2 regions of the Paenibacillus solisilvae genome follow, and region 1 is predicted to be linked to the other one. Evidence: riboswitches for the same ligand, from Rfam matches in the RefSeq annotation. Region 1 holds a riboswitch; the other holds the start of a gene.
What was found. Region 1 has a riboswitch for glycine ahead of gcvH (glycine cleavage system protein GcvH). Riboswitches for the same ligand answer to the same signal wherever they lie in the genome.
Positions count from the first base shown of each region.

Region 2: another riboswitch for glycine. It lies ahead of sdaAB (L-serine ammonia-lyase, iron-sulfur-dependent subunit beta); the one in region 1 lies ahead of gcvH (glycine cleavage system protein GcvH).

Region 1 is NZ_JBHSOW010000106.1:23,635-31,270, reverse strand. It holds gene gcvPA (aminomethyl-transferring glycine dehydrogenase subunit GcvPA) at 1-18, opposite strand, end outside; gene gcvT (glycine cleavage system aminomethyltransferase GcvT) at 15-1,142, opposite strand; glycine riboswitch at 1,256-1,378, opposite strand; glycine riboswitch at 1,382-1,480, opposite strand; glycine riboswitch at 1,645-1,759, shown strand; glycine riboswitch at 1,763-1,852, shown strand; gene gcvH (glycine cleavage system protein GcvH) at 2,060-2,449, shown strand; gene ACFPYJ_RS27585 (lipoate--protein ligase family protein) at 2,515-3,363, shown strand; gene map (type I methionyl aminopeptidase) at 3,455-4,201, opposite strand; gene ACFPYJ_RS27575 (cache domain-containing protein) at 4,368-5,288, shown strand; gene ACFPYJ_RS27570 (manganese-dependent inorganic pyrophosphatase) at 5,653-6,585, shown strand; gene ACFPYJ_RS27565 (LacI family DNA-binding transcriptional regulator) at 7,186-7,636, shown strand, end outside.
Region 2 is NZ_JBHSOW010000024.1:3,891-11,526, forward strand. It holds gene ACFPYJ_RS06540 (pectate lyase family protein) at 93-1,742, opposite strand; gene sdaAA (L-serine ammonia-lyase, iron-sulfur-dependent, subunit alpha) at 2,124-3,044, opposite strand; gene sdaAB (L-serine ammonia-lyase, iron-sulfur-dependent subunit beta) at 3,053-3,727, opposite strand; glycine riboswitch at 3,891-4,008, opposite strand; gene ACFPYJ_RS06555 (hypothetical protein) at 4,236-4,412, opposite strand; gene ACFPYJ_RS06560 (hypothetical protein) at 4,581-5,438, opposite strand; gene ACFPYJ_RS06565 (heavy metal translocating P-type ATPase) at 5,468-7,636, opposite strand, start outside.

The sequences.
Region 1 (7,636 bases):
TAAGTAGCGGTGGTTCATGGCGCAGTCACTCCTTTGCCGGATGCGGGCGTATTTTTGTAAAAAGGGGTTTTCACAATGCGGGCCCTCAGCATCTTCCCCCGGATCTCGACGAGAACTTCCGTATCTAAAGCCGTATAGTCCATTTTTATCATCGCCAGCCCCAGGTTCCGCTTCAGAGAGGGGGACTGCGTACCGGTTGTCACCTCGCCGATGAGTGAGCCGTCCGCATAGACGGGATAATGCGGCCTCGGAATTCCGCGGTCGATCAGCTCGAGCCCGACTAATTTACGCGTTAACCCTAATTTTTGCTGCTCCAGCAATGCCCCGCGTCCGATAAAATCCCCTTTAAGCAGTTTAACGAAATAGCCAAGTCCGGCCTCAAGCGGCGAAATATCAGGAGATAATTCCTGTCCGTACAAAGGAAGCCTCGCTTCGAAACGCAGCGTGTCGCGAGCGCCAAGTCCGGCAGGAATAAGTCCGTCCCCATGCCCGGCAGCAAGCAAGCCTTTCCATACGATCCCCGCTTGATCAGCTGGAGCATAAATCTCAAAGCCATCTTCGCCGGTGTAGCCCGTGCGGGAAACAAGCGCGGGAACACCGCAGACGACGGCTGGATGGATAAAGTGGAAGGAAGCGAGGCTGCCGGTGTCTGCATCGGTAACCCGGGATAATATGGCCGAGGCAAGAGGCCCCTGCAGGGCAAGAAGAGCCGTTACACGGGAACGGTTCTCCATCACAACGTCGCCAATAATATGATCCTGCAGCCAAGCCCAATCCTTGTCGATGTTGGAGGCGTTGACGACGAGCATGAATTGATCGTCTGAATATTTGTATACGAGCAAATCATCTACGACCCCGCCATTCGGATAACACATGAGTGTGTACTGCGCTTGTCCCGCAGCCAGATTCGCGATATCGTTCGTCGTCATCTGCTGCAAAAAAGCTTCTGCATACATTCCGGTTACCAGGAATTCACCCATGTGGGAGACGTCGAATAACCCTGCCTGACGGCGCACGGCATCATGCTCCTGTTGAATGCCGGTAAACTGAACAGGCAGCTCCCAGCCGCCAAAATCGATGCATCGGACGGCTGGGAAGGCGGCATAATGCGGGAAGAGCGGTGTGCGTTGTAAAGGCTCCATCTCATCACCTCTTTCATAAATTAGCTTCCATAACCGACAGGTCACACCAATTAAAAAAGACAGGCAAAAGGAATCCGAATACGCAGCTAAAGCTGCGCAGTCTCTTCCTTCTGCTCTGTCCTTTGTACCTGAGAGTTACCTGTTAAGTTACATGCAAACATAAATTAATGTTATCCACATGTTGCTTAACAGTTTCACCTTGGGTGATCCTAAAGAAATTAGGATGCTCTCCAGAGATGCGTCCGATAAAAGTCCTTTTGCCTGAGAGATTCACCTGCGGGCAGGCTTACTCCTTCGGCGTTACCCCGGTTTCAGGTAATCTCTCCCTCTACCATCATCCGCGTATTCAATTGTCCATTCACACTGATAGCTTTATTATAAACGTTGTGCATCAATCAATGTCAACCTTTGATTATACGAAATCTATTTTTATTGTTAACTATATTGACATAAAAAGAGAGAGTGAACTATGCTTGATGGAGACAACTGGATATGATGCGGATGAAGATAGTCGGGAGAGACCGCTCAGGCAGCTTGCCGATGCGGCACCGAAGGAGCAAGCCGTTAACCCGCCGGTTAACGGGTAATCTCTCAGGTAAACGAACCGGTATCGGACGCAGCTCTGGAGAGCGCGAAAGCCACCCAAGGTGTAAGGACTGCATGGCCTTGAAAGCCGTCATGTCTTAAACTCTCAGGTACCGAGGACAGAGAAGAGGCGCAATTCCTTTTCTCTGTCCTTTTTTTTGGACGGGGAATGATGAATTTTCGCTTCGTTCCCGCTATAGATTTAAGGGAAGAGACTTGTATGACCTCCTTAGCGGATAGCGCAATGGCGTTTCTTCCTGCTTTTAGAACAGCTGATGCTCCTTTATTCTATTCTTCGCTTCACCAACTAATTCGAAAAGAGGCGTGTACCGATGAGTGAGGTTAGAGAAAATCTGGTCTATAGCGATGAACATGAGTGGGTACTGGCGGTTGAAGGGCAAATCGTTCGGGTCGGCATAACGGATTACGCGCAGAGCTTGCTTGGAGACATCGTTTTTGTTGAATTTCCTGAGACGGGCACGGCCGTCACAGCAGGTGAGAGCATCGGATCCATTGAATCCGTGAAGACCGTTTCGGAGCTCTACTGTCCCGTTTCGGGGACGGTCACTAAGGTGAATCAGACGCTTATGGAACAGCCGGAGCTTGTTAACGGCGAGCCTTACGAGGGTGGTTGGATCGTTGAGGTAGAAGTCGATGGAAATGTAGAAAATGCGCTGAACAAACTTTTATCCGCGGATCGATATCGGACGTTGATTGACTAATACGCAATCGAATCAGCAAGACAACCGCCTGTCATCAAAAGGAGCTGATTGAAGGGAGCGTAGTTATGGGTGCACCTTGGAGATTCGTTCATACCGGCAGCCGTTCACCGGAGGAGAACATGGCGATTGACGAGGCCATGCTTATCGCCCACAGCGAGGGCCGCACGCTTCCATCCGTCCGTTTCTATGGCTGGAATCCGCCTACGTTATCGATCGGATATTTTCAACGGGTCCATAAGGAAATAGACGTATCAAGGGTAATGGAGAACGGGATCGGTTTTGTCAGAAGGGCGACCGGCGGACGTGCCGTGCTTCATGATCAGGAGCTGACTTACAGTATCATCGTCTCTGAGAGCTATCCGGGTATGCCGGCAAATGTGACGGATGCTTACCGTGTGCTCAGCATGGGCTTGCTCTACGGGTTTCAAAAATTGGGGCTGCATGCTGAAATGACCGGCCTTGCCGCACAGGACTCCCCCCAGCAGGTTGAGAAGGGGATAACGTCCCCGGCTTGCTTTGATTCGCCTTCGAAGTATGAGCTTGTCCTGGAGGGGAAGAAAATAGCCGGCAGTGCGCAGATGCGAGCCAGGGGAATGATTTTGCAGCATGGCTCAGTCCTGCTGGATCTGGATACGGACTTGTTATTCCGCCTGCTTCTCTTCAAGGACGTGAAGGCGAGGGAGGAAATCAAGCAGACATTTGATCAGAAAGCTGCTGCCATTAATCCTTGCTTACAGTCGAAGAACGGCAGTCCGGTTACGATTAGGGAGGTCGAAGAAGCCTTTCGACAAGGCTTCGCCGAAGGTCTTGAAACGGAATTCATCGTAGAGAAGCTGAGCGGCTACGAGGAGGAGCTTGCGGCTAAGCTTGTTCGGGAGAAATACGGCACGCAGGAATGGAACTTCCGCCGGTAAGTCAGAGAAGCCTGCCGCCTGCATCAATCACATAAGGGCTGTGCCTGTCTGCGGTGATCATCGTCACTGAGCCAGGCACAGCCCTTATTGATTAAAGCTTGGTGAGAATAAATGGTCCATCCTCTGTAATAGCAAGCGTGTGCTCGTACTGCGCAGAGAGCTTGCCGTCAATTGTTCTTGCGGTCCATCCGTCTGAATCCAGCTTGCTCTTCCAAGCGCCGACATTGAGCATCGGCTCAATGGTCAAGACCATGCCTTCCTTCAGACGCGGACCTCTGCCGGGAGGGCCGTAGTGGGGAACTTGCGGTTCCTCATGCATTTGAGAACCGATGCCATGACCGATAAACTCCCGTACAACCGAGAAACCTTCCGCTTCAGCATAGACTTGAATCGCATTGGAGATATCTCCGATGCGGTTGCCTGCAACCGCTTGTTCAATACCTTTGTACAGGGATTGCTCAGTCACGTTCAACAGGCGCCGGGCTTCATCAGAGACTTTGCCCACCGCATAGGACCAGGCGGAATCAGCGAGCCAGCCGTTCAAATTAACGACCATATCGATCGTGACGATGTCGCCGTCTTTAAGCGCTGTGGCAGAGGGGAAGCCATGGCAGATGACGTCATTGATGGAGGCGCATGTTGCGAAGCGGTAGCCGTTATAGCCTTTCTGCTCAGGTGTTGCTCCATGCTCCAGCATGAATTTTTCGGCAAATTGATCGATTTCATCCGTTGTGATTCCAGGCTTGATCAGCTTGGCGATTTCTTGGTGGCAGGAGGCGAGAATGATGCCGGCTTTGCGCATGTTATTTATTTCTTCTTTTGTTTTTATAACAATCATTGTGCACCTCATTATCGTAGTAAACTGTTTTGCTTGTCATGCATCCTGGTCCTGAATTAACCTGTATATATTATAGTCGTTTATTAATCGCAGTGGAACTTTTAATATTCATTTGCCATAATAGGGACTAAAATGTAAGCGCATTAATTTTCGGGAGGGGCCCCAAATGAAGGTATTGGGATTTTATAAATCCAAAAAATACTTGCAGCGCGTATTGATCTCCATCATGCTCTCGATGTTTTTGGTGCTTCTGTCCTTATCGATCGCGAACACTTACATTCTGGAAAGGTCGGTTAAGAACAATCAACAGGAATCTAATCTGAAGGTGCTCTCCCAAATTCAATACAATCTGTCCTATATGAATGAAATCATTACCCATTTATCGAACTTCGTATACAAGGATAACATACTCATTCCGATGATGTTTGATGCAAGGCTTCCTAAGATGGACCTCATTCGCGGGTATCAGCGGCTCAACAGTATTTTGGAAAGCTCATCCTTTCTTCACTCCATGGTTGTCTATAATTCCGCCTCCAAGGAAATTTACGGGACGACGACTCCTTTCTTGCTGGATGACGGTGTAACCAAGTCGGCCATCAAACGATGGCTCTTAAACCCTCCGAGCCCACATCCGACCTCCAAATTAATTCCGACCAGTCTTGAGAAGAAGAACGGGATGATCGATACCTTTGCTTTTATCGTGACGACTTATCTCAAACCCTTCAATCCGAATGAGTCCGCCATCATTTTATATGTGAAATCCGACTGGGTATTCGAGAGCCTGCAGAAGATGAATGTAAGCAATGACCGCGAGCAGGGCGAGCTTTATATCGCCGATCAAGACGGGCGCTTGTATGCTTCTAACCATTATGACAGCTTCGCCAATGAGCCGGATCAGCAGTCGATTAAACAGCTTCTCAGCGGCGATAAGAAGATGAAGAATCGTCAATCAGGCAATGTGATCGGCGAGATCTCCGGCAAGAAAAACATGATTACCTATATGGATGACGGCATCCGCAATTGGACGATTCTCTATATTCAGCCCTATGACAAGCTGATGGAAGAAGTCCGGATGGGGTTAAAGTAGGTTAACAGACTGTTTTGTTAATTCGCTAGCTTGGAGATGACGCTCCAAGGGGAATAGCTCATGCGGACAGATAATTAGGAATGCAACGAAGAGGCTGCGAAGCAGGCTTGAGCGTTAATCCGAAAGAAAGGACGCTGCACGAAGTGTCCTCTCTCGGGTCATCGTTCGACTAGCCCTGCGCAGCCTCTTTTTACCGACGATTCTTTACGTTGTTTGTTCATTCGGTTATATCTTCTTCTGCTTGAAGAAGTTGAGAAAAGAAATGAACGGAGCGACAAAGAACGACAGGTTATAGAAAAAAGAGTGAAATAACGATATAATCTGGAGAGGGATTTCCCAATAAACCAGTTTAAGGAGTTTGATCATGGAAAAAGTACTTATTTTCGGACATAAAAATCCGGACACGGACACGATTTGCTCAGCAGTTGCTTATGCAGAACTTAAGAAGAACCTGGGCGTTGATGCCGAAGCGGTTCGTCTTGGCACTGTCAGCGGCGAAACTCAATATGCGCTGAACCAATTCAAAGTAGAAGCACCCCGTCTTGTTGATACGGTTGCAAACGAAGTAAACCAAGTCATTCTCGTTGACCATAACGAACGCCAGCAAAGCGCTGGCGATATCGATAAAGTTCGCGTTGTTGAGGTTATCGATCACCACCGTATCGCAAACTTTGAGACAAGCCATCCGCTGTACTACCGCTGCGAGCCTGTTGGCTGTACAGCAACAATTCTTAACAAAATGTACAAGGAGAACGGAGTTGCTATCCGTCCGGAAATCGCTGGATTGATGCTTTCTGCAATTATTTCCGATTCCTTGCTGTTCAAATCACCGACCTGCACACCTGAAGACGTTGCTGCTGCCCGTGAGCTTGCTGCAATTGCCGGCGTAGATGCAGACAGCTACGGCCTTGAAATGCTCAAAGCGGGAGCAGATCTGAGCGACAAAACAATCGCTCAATTGATCTCTCTGGACGCGAAAGAGTTCCAAATGGGCAGCTACAAAGTTGAAATCGCACAAGTAAATGCAGTTGACGTGAACGATGTTCTGTCCCGTCAAGCTGAGGTTGAAGCTGCGCTGAATACGATTATTGCAGATAAAGGTCTGGATCTGTTCGTATTCGTAGTAACCGATATCTTGAACAATGACTCCGTTGCATTGTCCCTTGGTAAAGTGGCGAATGCGGTAGAGAAAGCTTATAACGTAACATTGTCGGATAACAAAACGATTCTTAAAGGCGTAGTATCGCGTAAATCGCAAATCGTTCCTGTGCTTACTGAAACATTGAGCAATCTGTAAGCAGCGGTTTTCAATTTCAAAAGGGCAGTTTCCGCCTTCATGCGGAGGCTGCCTTTTTGGTATGGACGTAATTCTCGAATAGTGCGGTTCTGATCGCGGTTTAACGAAAAGGGGCTGTCCCAATTAGTAATTAAGGTCACCTCTTACAAGGGAAATTCGTTGTTTTAAATGAAAAGTGGTTGAACAGGGTATTATACCTGGTCAACCACTTTTTGTTTTTGGTCCACTACCGCTTTTTTCAGTAAATTGCGGGCAAGGGAAAGCCATCCAACCTCAAGACTAGTGGCGAAGCAGGCGGAAACAGTCTGAAGAAGCGTTAGCGTTCGCCTTTGTACCCTGAATTTCACCGATAAAGCACTCCAAGTTCAAAAATTCAGAGGTACAACAGCGATCGGAAGACGTTTCCGCATGAGTAGCCATCTTTTTCACCTGAATTAATACCAGACGGGGCCATCCTTAAAGCCATTGTTAAGGCTTTTGGGACAGCCCCATTTTCCCTCAATCCAGGGCAGCGTGCCCGGATGGAATCAGAAATTGACACGCAAAATGCCATCTGCTACGATATTTTTGAACACGTGTTTATGGAAAGTGGGAAGCAGTTTGAAAAATAATGAGATTAACAGCGTCGAGATCGCTAAGCGTGCTGGCGTATCCCGCAGTACGGTCAGCAGAGTCATTAACAACTATCCGAATGTGCCCCCTGAGACACGGGAAAAAGTCATGAAGGTTATACAGCAATATAATTATTTTCCGAATGTGTCTGCTCAGGTGCTTGCGGGTAAAATCACCAAAACGATTGGACTGTTCCTCATCGAGAAGGGAGAGGTAGCCAGCGATGTTCTGACAAACACACTCGTTGTCAGTGTAATTGAGAACGCTTCCGCAGCAGGGTACTATGTCTTGACGAATATTATCCGCAACACACAGGATGAGGAAGCTGTTAAAGGCGTGAAGGAAATTTTCTATCAACGCCGCATTAACGGCGGTGTCTTTATCGGGGCGGCCAACCATGAGCCATTAATTGAAGAATTGATTCAAGACGGCTTCGTTG
Region 2 (7,636 bases), on a different contig from region 1:
GCACCGCTTATTGCACATGATAGAGTCTTCCAAGTCTTACGCCTGACATGCTGTTGTAACTTTCTGCTTCTGTAGTCGAATATGCATCAAATTTAATTTGTTCTTAACCAGTCTGCAGCACTGAATTTAATTGCGGATACCCCGGCGTATTTCATTACGGTTGGTACAACGCTGTTTAAAGGAACGGTTTTATAAGCATAAGGCAATTGTTCGTTGTAATCATAAGTAAACGTAAACGGTGTACTTGGCGGGTTCGTCTTACTCATATTTTCTACTCCGTCGATGTGTGAAGACCAAGCCCAATTCCCGATCGTTGATTTGTCATACCAAGTGAATCCTTTGGTAAACGCATTATCGCCATTATTATCCCAGCTGCTTCCGATATAAGTTCCGCTGCTATTTATTACTTTAGAATTCACGATTAAACTATGGTTCATTGCATCTTTAAATAATGTACTAAAAGGTTCATCCATATTGCCTGTATCGTCGCCTTGACGTTCTGCACCGATCATCGGTTCATTAAACCCATTATAAACGTTTGTATCCGCCGCGATCGAGGCTCCATTTCTGGCATTTACTCCACGTGATAGTTTATCTCCGCCATATTTCGAGATAGCGGGAACCGTATCAAGCAATTTCTGATGAGTCGAATCATCAAAATAATTATTAAACAAGTGCCCGGTACCTTGACGAATCATCGGCAAGCGCTGACCGACATTCGTATAATGATTGTATGCCATGGTCAATCTGATTCTTTGATTTCCATCTTTAATTTCGACTCCGTCGGGACTGACATAGTTCGTATAATCCTTATCGCCGGAGCCTGACAAATGAACTTTAGAGTGGTATGCTGCATACGCCATAATCTGATTTTTTGTAGCGCCTTCGTTACGCATTTTATAATAAACGCTGGTTGTTGGGTCCAGTGACCCTGCTGCATATTTTTGCTCCATATTATCGATTGCCTGATAAATAGAACTGCTCTCAGCAGGTTCTTGAGTTGCTGCTAATCCGAATTCATTCCAAGAAAGTGTTACATTGGATGAGCCATTTTCCAAATCAATCATTCCGTCTGCCGCTATAGAAAACTTACAATGATCAATCCATACATGGTTAGCGCCATTTACCTTGATAAATGTCCAGCCTACCTCTTTATGCTGTCCGGAGTCATCCCATTGCCACATTTCATCAAAATTGAGATTTCTTATTACAATATCGTTAGCTGATGCCTGTAATTTTAATTCAGCATGCTTAATTGTTTTTCCTGAAGTAGAGAAAATGGTTAATCCATCTACATTGGATATGTTTAATTTAGATACTCCGGAAGCGATTAACAGTGGATTCGTAAATCCCTTCGCTGGATTCGGATACTTGCTAATAAAGCTATACGTTGAAGCTTCAGTTGAATTTAAAGCTAATTCAGTCCATCCTAAGTTAATATTATCCGTAACTTCAATTACTTTTACAGTACCATTACTCGCATCCAGGATTGCCTGTAAAAACTCTCTTCCATTACTAACTGTACGATAGTAAGAGCTGCCTACATAACTGCTTCGATCCTTTACTCCTAAAGATGCATAGCCAGGAACCGCTAAAAAGCTGCTTTCATACTTCTTCTCAACCTTAGTCGTGTTAGGTATTGAATTAATCAGTGCTGCCTCTACTCTACTACCTGCATCAAAGAAAGAAGTAGTCACCAATAGACCTCCAATAACCAAACTACTTAAGACTTTTTTAATCATGAATAAATTCCTCCTTCAAATTTGGACTCTTTCTCAAAGTGCCATTATTTACTGCCTATTATTGTCACCACCCCCTGTCATAAGAGCGCTTTCATTTTCCTGTAACGATTCCTGAACAATTTGAGTGGCAGAGAAATAATAGGGAGTAAACCGTCACTTTATTTTAAAATAAATATAACCTACCAGAGTAGGCTATTGAATCCACTTTATAGGGCTCATTGGCAGACTTGTATATCCGCCAGCACAGGATGAATTCGAACAGTTGTTTGATGAGTTCTTTGGTCTCCTCCCCGTATAATGGCTTTTCAAAAACAAAAAAAGCCGCAAATTACGCGACTTCTAGATGGGAATTTCTTTGATTTCAGTTGGGATAGAACTGTCTTAGTTCTCCTTGTCGGGCGTATTTGATTCTTTGGCCTTTTTGCGGCGCTGCTCGATCAGTTCTTTGGTCAGCTTGCGGCCTGTCGGTGTTTGGGCGAGTCCGCCCTTACCTGTCTCGCGGTGCTTGGTTGGCATGGCGCTTCCCACTTCCAGCATGACGCCGATGACCTCATCGGCAGGGATCACACTGCCTACTCCGGCGAGCGCCATGTCCGAGGCTGCCAGAGCCGTGACGGCCCCCAGGCCGTTGCGGATGATGCAGGGTATTTCCACCAGTCCGGCCACGGGATCGCAGATCAGCCCAAGGCAGTTTTTAAGAGCAAGACCCACCGCGTGAACGGCCTGCTGTGCCGTGCCGCCGCGGAGCTCCACCATAGCGCCGGCGGCCATTCCGATAGCTGAACCCACCTCTGCCTGACAGCCGCCTTCGGCACCTGAAATGGATGCGTTATTGGCTATAACATAACCTATAGCACCGGCACAGAACAAACCCTTTATCAAATGTTCATCGTCCCAGTCAAATCTCTCCTGGGCGCTGACGAACACCCCGGGGATGATGCCACAGGATCCGGCAGTGGGGGTCGCGATAATTCTGCCCATGGAGGCGTTTACCTCGGATACAGCCAGCGCGTAGGTCATCGCCTCAGCCGCCGGACCTCCCAGAGAGGTCTCGCCTCGCTGCATATAATCCGACACTCTTTTGGCGTCGCCGCCGGTCAGGCCGCTGCGGGATTTGGTGTTCCCCGTGAGTCCCTGACGTACAGCCTCTTTCATTACCCCGTAGTATTCGGCCATCTGACGGAAGATCTCCTCGGTCTCAACGCCGGTTTCCTGAGCCTGATCCTCCAGCATAACCTCGGCAATCGTTTTATTCTCCTTTCGGCATATTTCAGCCAGCTGTTCAAGGGTCTCGAATCTCATATAAAGTTTCAGCTCCTTTTGGTCAAATCGATCATCGTAACTTCCTTAATGTGCGGCAGGTGATGAATCCGCTCTATAGTGCTTTCCCCTGGAGCCGAATCCAGTTCAAATACGGTCATTGCATCGCCACTCCGTCCCTTGCGATCCACATCCATATAACCGATATTAAACCCCTCCTGACTAAGCAGAGCGGTCATATTGGCGAGAACCCCCTGTTTGTCGGAATGCGTTACGGCAATCGTGGGAAATTCGCCCGTGATCTGCACATCAAAACCGTTCATGGAATAAACGGCAATCGTCCCCCCACCGATAGAGGCGGCTACGATTTCGGCTTTCCTTCCTTCGTTCGACAGGTTGATTTTGACCGAATTGGGATGAGGACCGTTGCCTTTTCCCTGAACCCATTCCAATGTCATTCCCGCTTCTTCTGCAAGAACGTCCGCCTGAGGAATGCGCTCATCATCCGTGTCGTAATTTAAAAGGCCTGCGGTTAGAGCCAGGTCCGTACCATGACCCCAATACGTCTCGGCAAATGAGCCGTACAGCGTCATTTTGGCCTCTTTCGGGCGGCATCCAAGCAGCTGTCGCGCCACTCTCCCGATGCGTACTGCTCCTGCTGTATGGGAACTGGAGGGTCCGACCATGGACGGGCCAATAATGGAAAAAACATTTTTAAATCTCACCTGTTCCAACGCTCCCTATAGGCATATTTCATAAAAAAGCAAATGAAAAAGACAGCAAAAAGGCATGCAACACCTTTTCTCTGTCCCTTGTACCTGAGAGTTTTTACGGATTTATTCCCTCCGCGGGTCCCCTTGGGTGGCTAGAAAGCTCTCTCCAGAGCCGCGTCCGGCGACGGTTCCTTGTACCTGAGAGATTAACTGCCTGTACGTGCCTACCTGCAGCTTGCTCCTTCGGTGCCGCCCTTCCACTATACGAGGGTGGTCTCTCCCGTGCGTCATCATCCGCGCTATATTGAATTATTTCCATAAGTTCAGTCAGATCTCTCTAAGAATAATGCAGAGCGAACTTCGGTGTCAATATAGCATATGTGGCGCCGTTTAAAACTCCATTCACGTTCTAACTTAAAGAAAAGCCGTCACTTACTATATTGACTTATTTCCATTACAGCAAACACAAAAAAAGACCGGAGAAATAACGCCGATCCGAGTTTTTTATAGAAAAATAACTTCAATTCCATCCTTTAACAGCAATATTCGATTTCGCTTTGTTTTTAAAAAACCTCTCTAACAAACCCAATTCCTGTTTGCGTTTAAGAGTGAGTTTAACACCGTCGATCAATAGTCTGGATCTCAAATCATCGTTGCGATTTAGCGTATGTAACCTCTTTATGAATTGCTCGTCCATTTGACCATCCTCCCAAGTGTAGGATTTCTGACATATCTAAATTATAATCCAGCTTAGGAAAAAAGTTTGTCATACTATATTGTAAGTACAACACTTGTTTTGTCGACAATTAGGTTTTCTGTGGAATATATAAATAGCCCAGTTTGCCGTGAAACTGGGCATCAATCTTTACGGTACTTTTACAACAAAAGGTACTGTAAAGACCTTATCATTTTGCTGGAATTGACCCCAAATCTTGTACACGCCGCTATGCGGGAACGTCGTCATAAATTTGGCATCCGGTCCCGAAACCTTTTCATCAATCGGGTGCACGTGCAGGTAATTTTCTGCATCTTGGGTTAAGATCACGACGTGTCCAACAGCTCCTAGATACGGCTGAAGGTCCGTTACAGGCTGCTTCGTCTGAGCGTCTTTAATATTGAAGTTCAAGTTCAGTTCCATGTCGGCCATAAGGTGATCAATCGAAAGCGTTACCACTTTACCATCCACCACTTTAGTTAATACAGCATCAGGTTCAATTGATTTTTGAGCAGGAGACTCTCCTTGAACCGAAATCCACTGGCTCTTATTCATCGCGCCCATGCCTGTTGGAGTGATGTCGGCAATCATCTTGAACTCTCCGGCTGTTGGAAATTGTGTGGTTACGGTGAACTCACCGTTTCCTTTATAATCAGGGTGAATGTGGTTGAAGAAGGACAAATCCTTGCTTACAATGATAAAATGCATCTGTTTTTCATGTACGGTATCAAATTCATCAATCGGTTTACCGTTTTTGTCCTGGATATGAATCATAATCGTCGTATCTTTCTTCGGCATTGTCTTATCACTAGAAAGCTTGAACTGGGCTTGGACATTGACAGCTTGATTGGAACCTGCCTCTATTGTCATACCGCTATGATCCATTGCCGCATTATTCGTTGTTCCTGATGTTTCGCCATGTGAGGAATGGTCCATAGAACCGCCTGATTTTCCGCATGCCGTCAAGAACGCAACTGCCAGTAAAATTGAAATCACTGCTTTTTTCATGTTTGTCTCCTGTCTCTTTGAAAACAAGATTATAACTTCACTCTCTGCAAGCGTAAGGCGTTTAACACAACGGATACCGAGCTAAGTGCCATAGCAGCTCCTGCTACCCAGGGTGCTAAGAGTCCTATAGCGGCAATCGGAATTCCTAGCGTATTATAACCGAGTGCCCAAAACAGGTTCTGTTTAATGTTGGTTATCGTTTTACGGCTCATGTAAATGGCATCTGCAATACTCGTAAGTTCTCCGCGCATCAGCGTCACGTCCGCTGCTTCCATTGCAATGTCAGTACCGGTGCCTATGGCTATGCCGACGTCAGCAGTGGCAAGAGCCGGGGCATCATTAATGCCATCGCCTACCATTGCCACTATCTTTCCTTGTCCTTGAAGTTTTTTTACTTCCTCTGCTTTGCCTTCCGGAAGAACTTCAGCGAGAACACGATTAATGCCTACTTGATGAGCGATTGCATGCGCCGTCCGTTTGTTGTCGCCTGTAATCATAATGACCTCGATGCCCATTTGTTTTAAGCGAGCTACTGCCTCTTTCGATGAGTCCTTGATCGTATCCGCTACGGCGACCATACCTGCATACTTGTTATCTACGGCAACGAGCATAGCGGTTTTCCCTTCAAATTCGAGCTCTTCCATAGCGGTACCCGCTTTTCCAAAATCGATGGCTTCACGCTGCAGGAGTTTACGGGTTCCAACCAGAACGTCCTTACCTTCTACGATAGCTCGAATTCCGTAGCCAGGAATGGCTTCAAACTGCTCAGTGGCGGTCAATGTGATGCCTCTTGCAAGAATACCAGCAACAATCGCCTCAGCAAGCGGGTGCTCCGATTGTTTTTCGGCAGAACCAATTAGGCGAAGCGCTGTGGCTTCATCCATGTTCTCCATTCGGACGTCTGTAAGTTCAGGTTTGCCTTTGGTTACCGTGCCCGTTTTATCAAGTACGACCGTTTGCACTTTTTGCATCGATTCTAAATGTTCTCCGCCCTTAAACAGAATGCCAAACTCCGCCGCGCGGCCAGAGCCAGCCATAATTGATGTTGGTGTCGCAAGGCCTAAAGCACATGGGCAAGCAATCACAAGGACCGCTATTGCCTTTTCCAGTGCAGCTGCAAAATCGGCAGGGGCAGCCCAGATAAACCAAACCAGAAATGTTACAACAGCAATTCCTACAACAATCGGGACAAAGATCCCCGAGATCACATCGGCGATACGCTGAATAGGCGCTTTAGAACCTTGAGCTTCTTCCACAACTTTAATTATTTGTGCAAGAGCTGTCTCTTTACCAACACGGGTTGCTTTAATTTTTAAGCTTCCGTTTTTATTAACGGTAGCCCCAATAACAGGTTCACCGGCTTTTTTCTCAACTGGGATACTTTCCCCCGTAAGCATGGATTCATCAACAGCGGACAAACCGTCTACGACTTCACCGTCGACTGGAATTTTCTCACCCGGTTTTACGAGAACAATATCCCCAATGACAACTTCTTGAGCCGGAATAGATACTTCTTGATTATTCCGAATGACTAACGCTGTTTTTGCCTGAAGCCCCATCATTTTTTTAATGGCTTCAGAAGTCCGACCCTTCGCTAACACTTCAAATAATTTTCCTAAGATGATCAACGTAATAAGAATCGCGCTGGTCTCGTAATACATATCCGGCTCATGGCGGTGAGCACCGACAGAAGCTGCCCATTGCAGCGTCAAATATAAACTATAAAAGTACGCTGCCGATGTTCCAAGGGAAACAAGCACATCCATATTGGCGCTTTTATTAAGAAGGGCTTTGTATGCCCCTACGTAAAATTGACGACCGATAATAAACTGTACCGGTGTAGCAAGTACCAGCTGCACCCATGGGTTCATTAAGAAATCAGGCAGATAAATCCATGATGTAAAAGAGAAGTGACTTACCATAGCCCACAGAAGCGGAAACGAAAGGATGGCTGAAGCCGCAAGCTGCATTTTCTTATGGCGAATTTCTTTTTGCTTATAATCGCCTTCTGCCGCTTTTTCCTCTTTTCGTATGGCTTTGTACCCAAGCTGCTCAATTTTCTTACTCATCTCGTTTACCGAGACCTCGGCAGCGCTATATTCAACATGGGCAGATTCTAATGCAAGATTAACGGCAGCTTTGCTCACTCCTGGAATTTTATTTAAGCCTTTTTCAATACGCATAGCGCACGCTGCGCA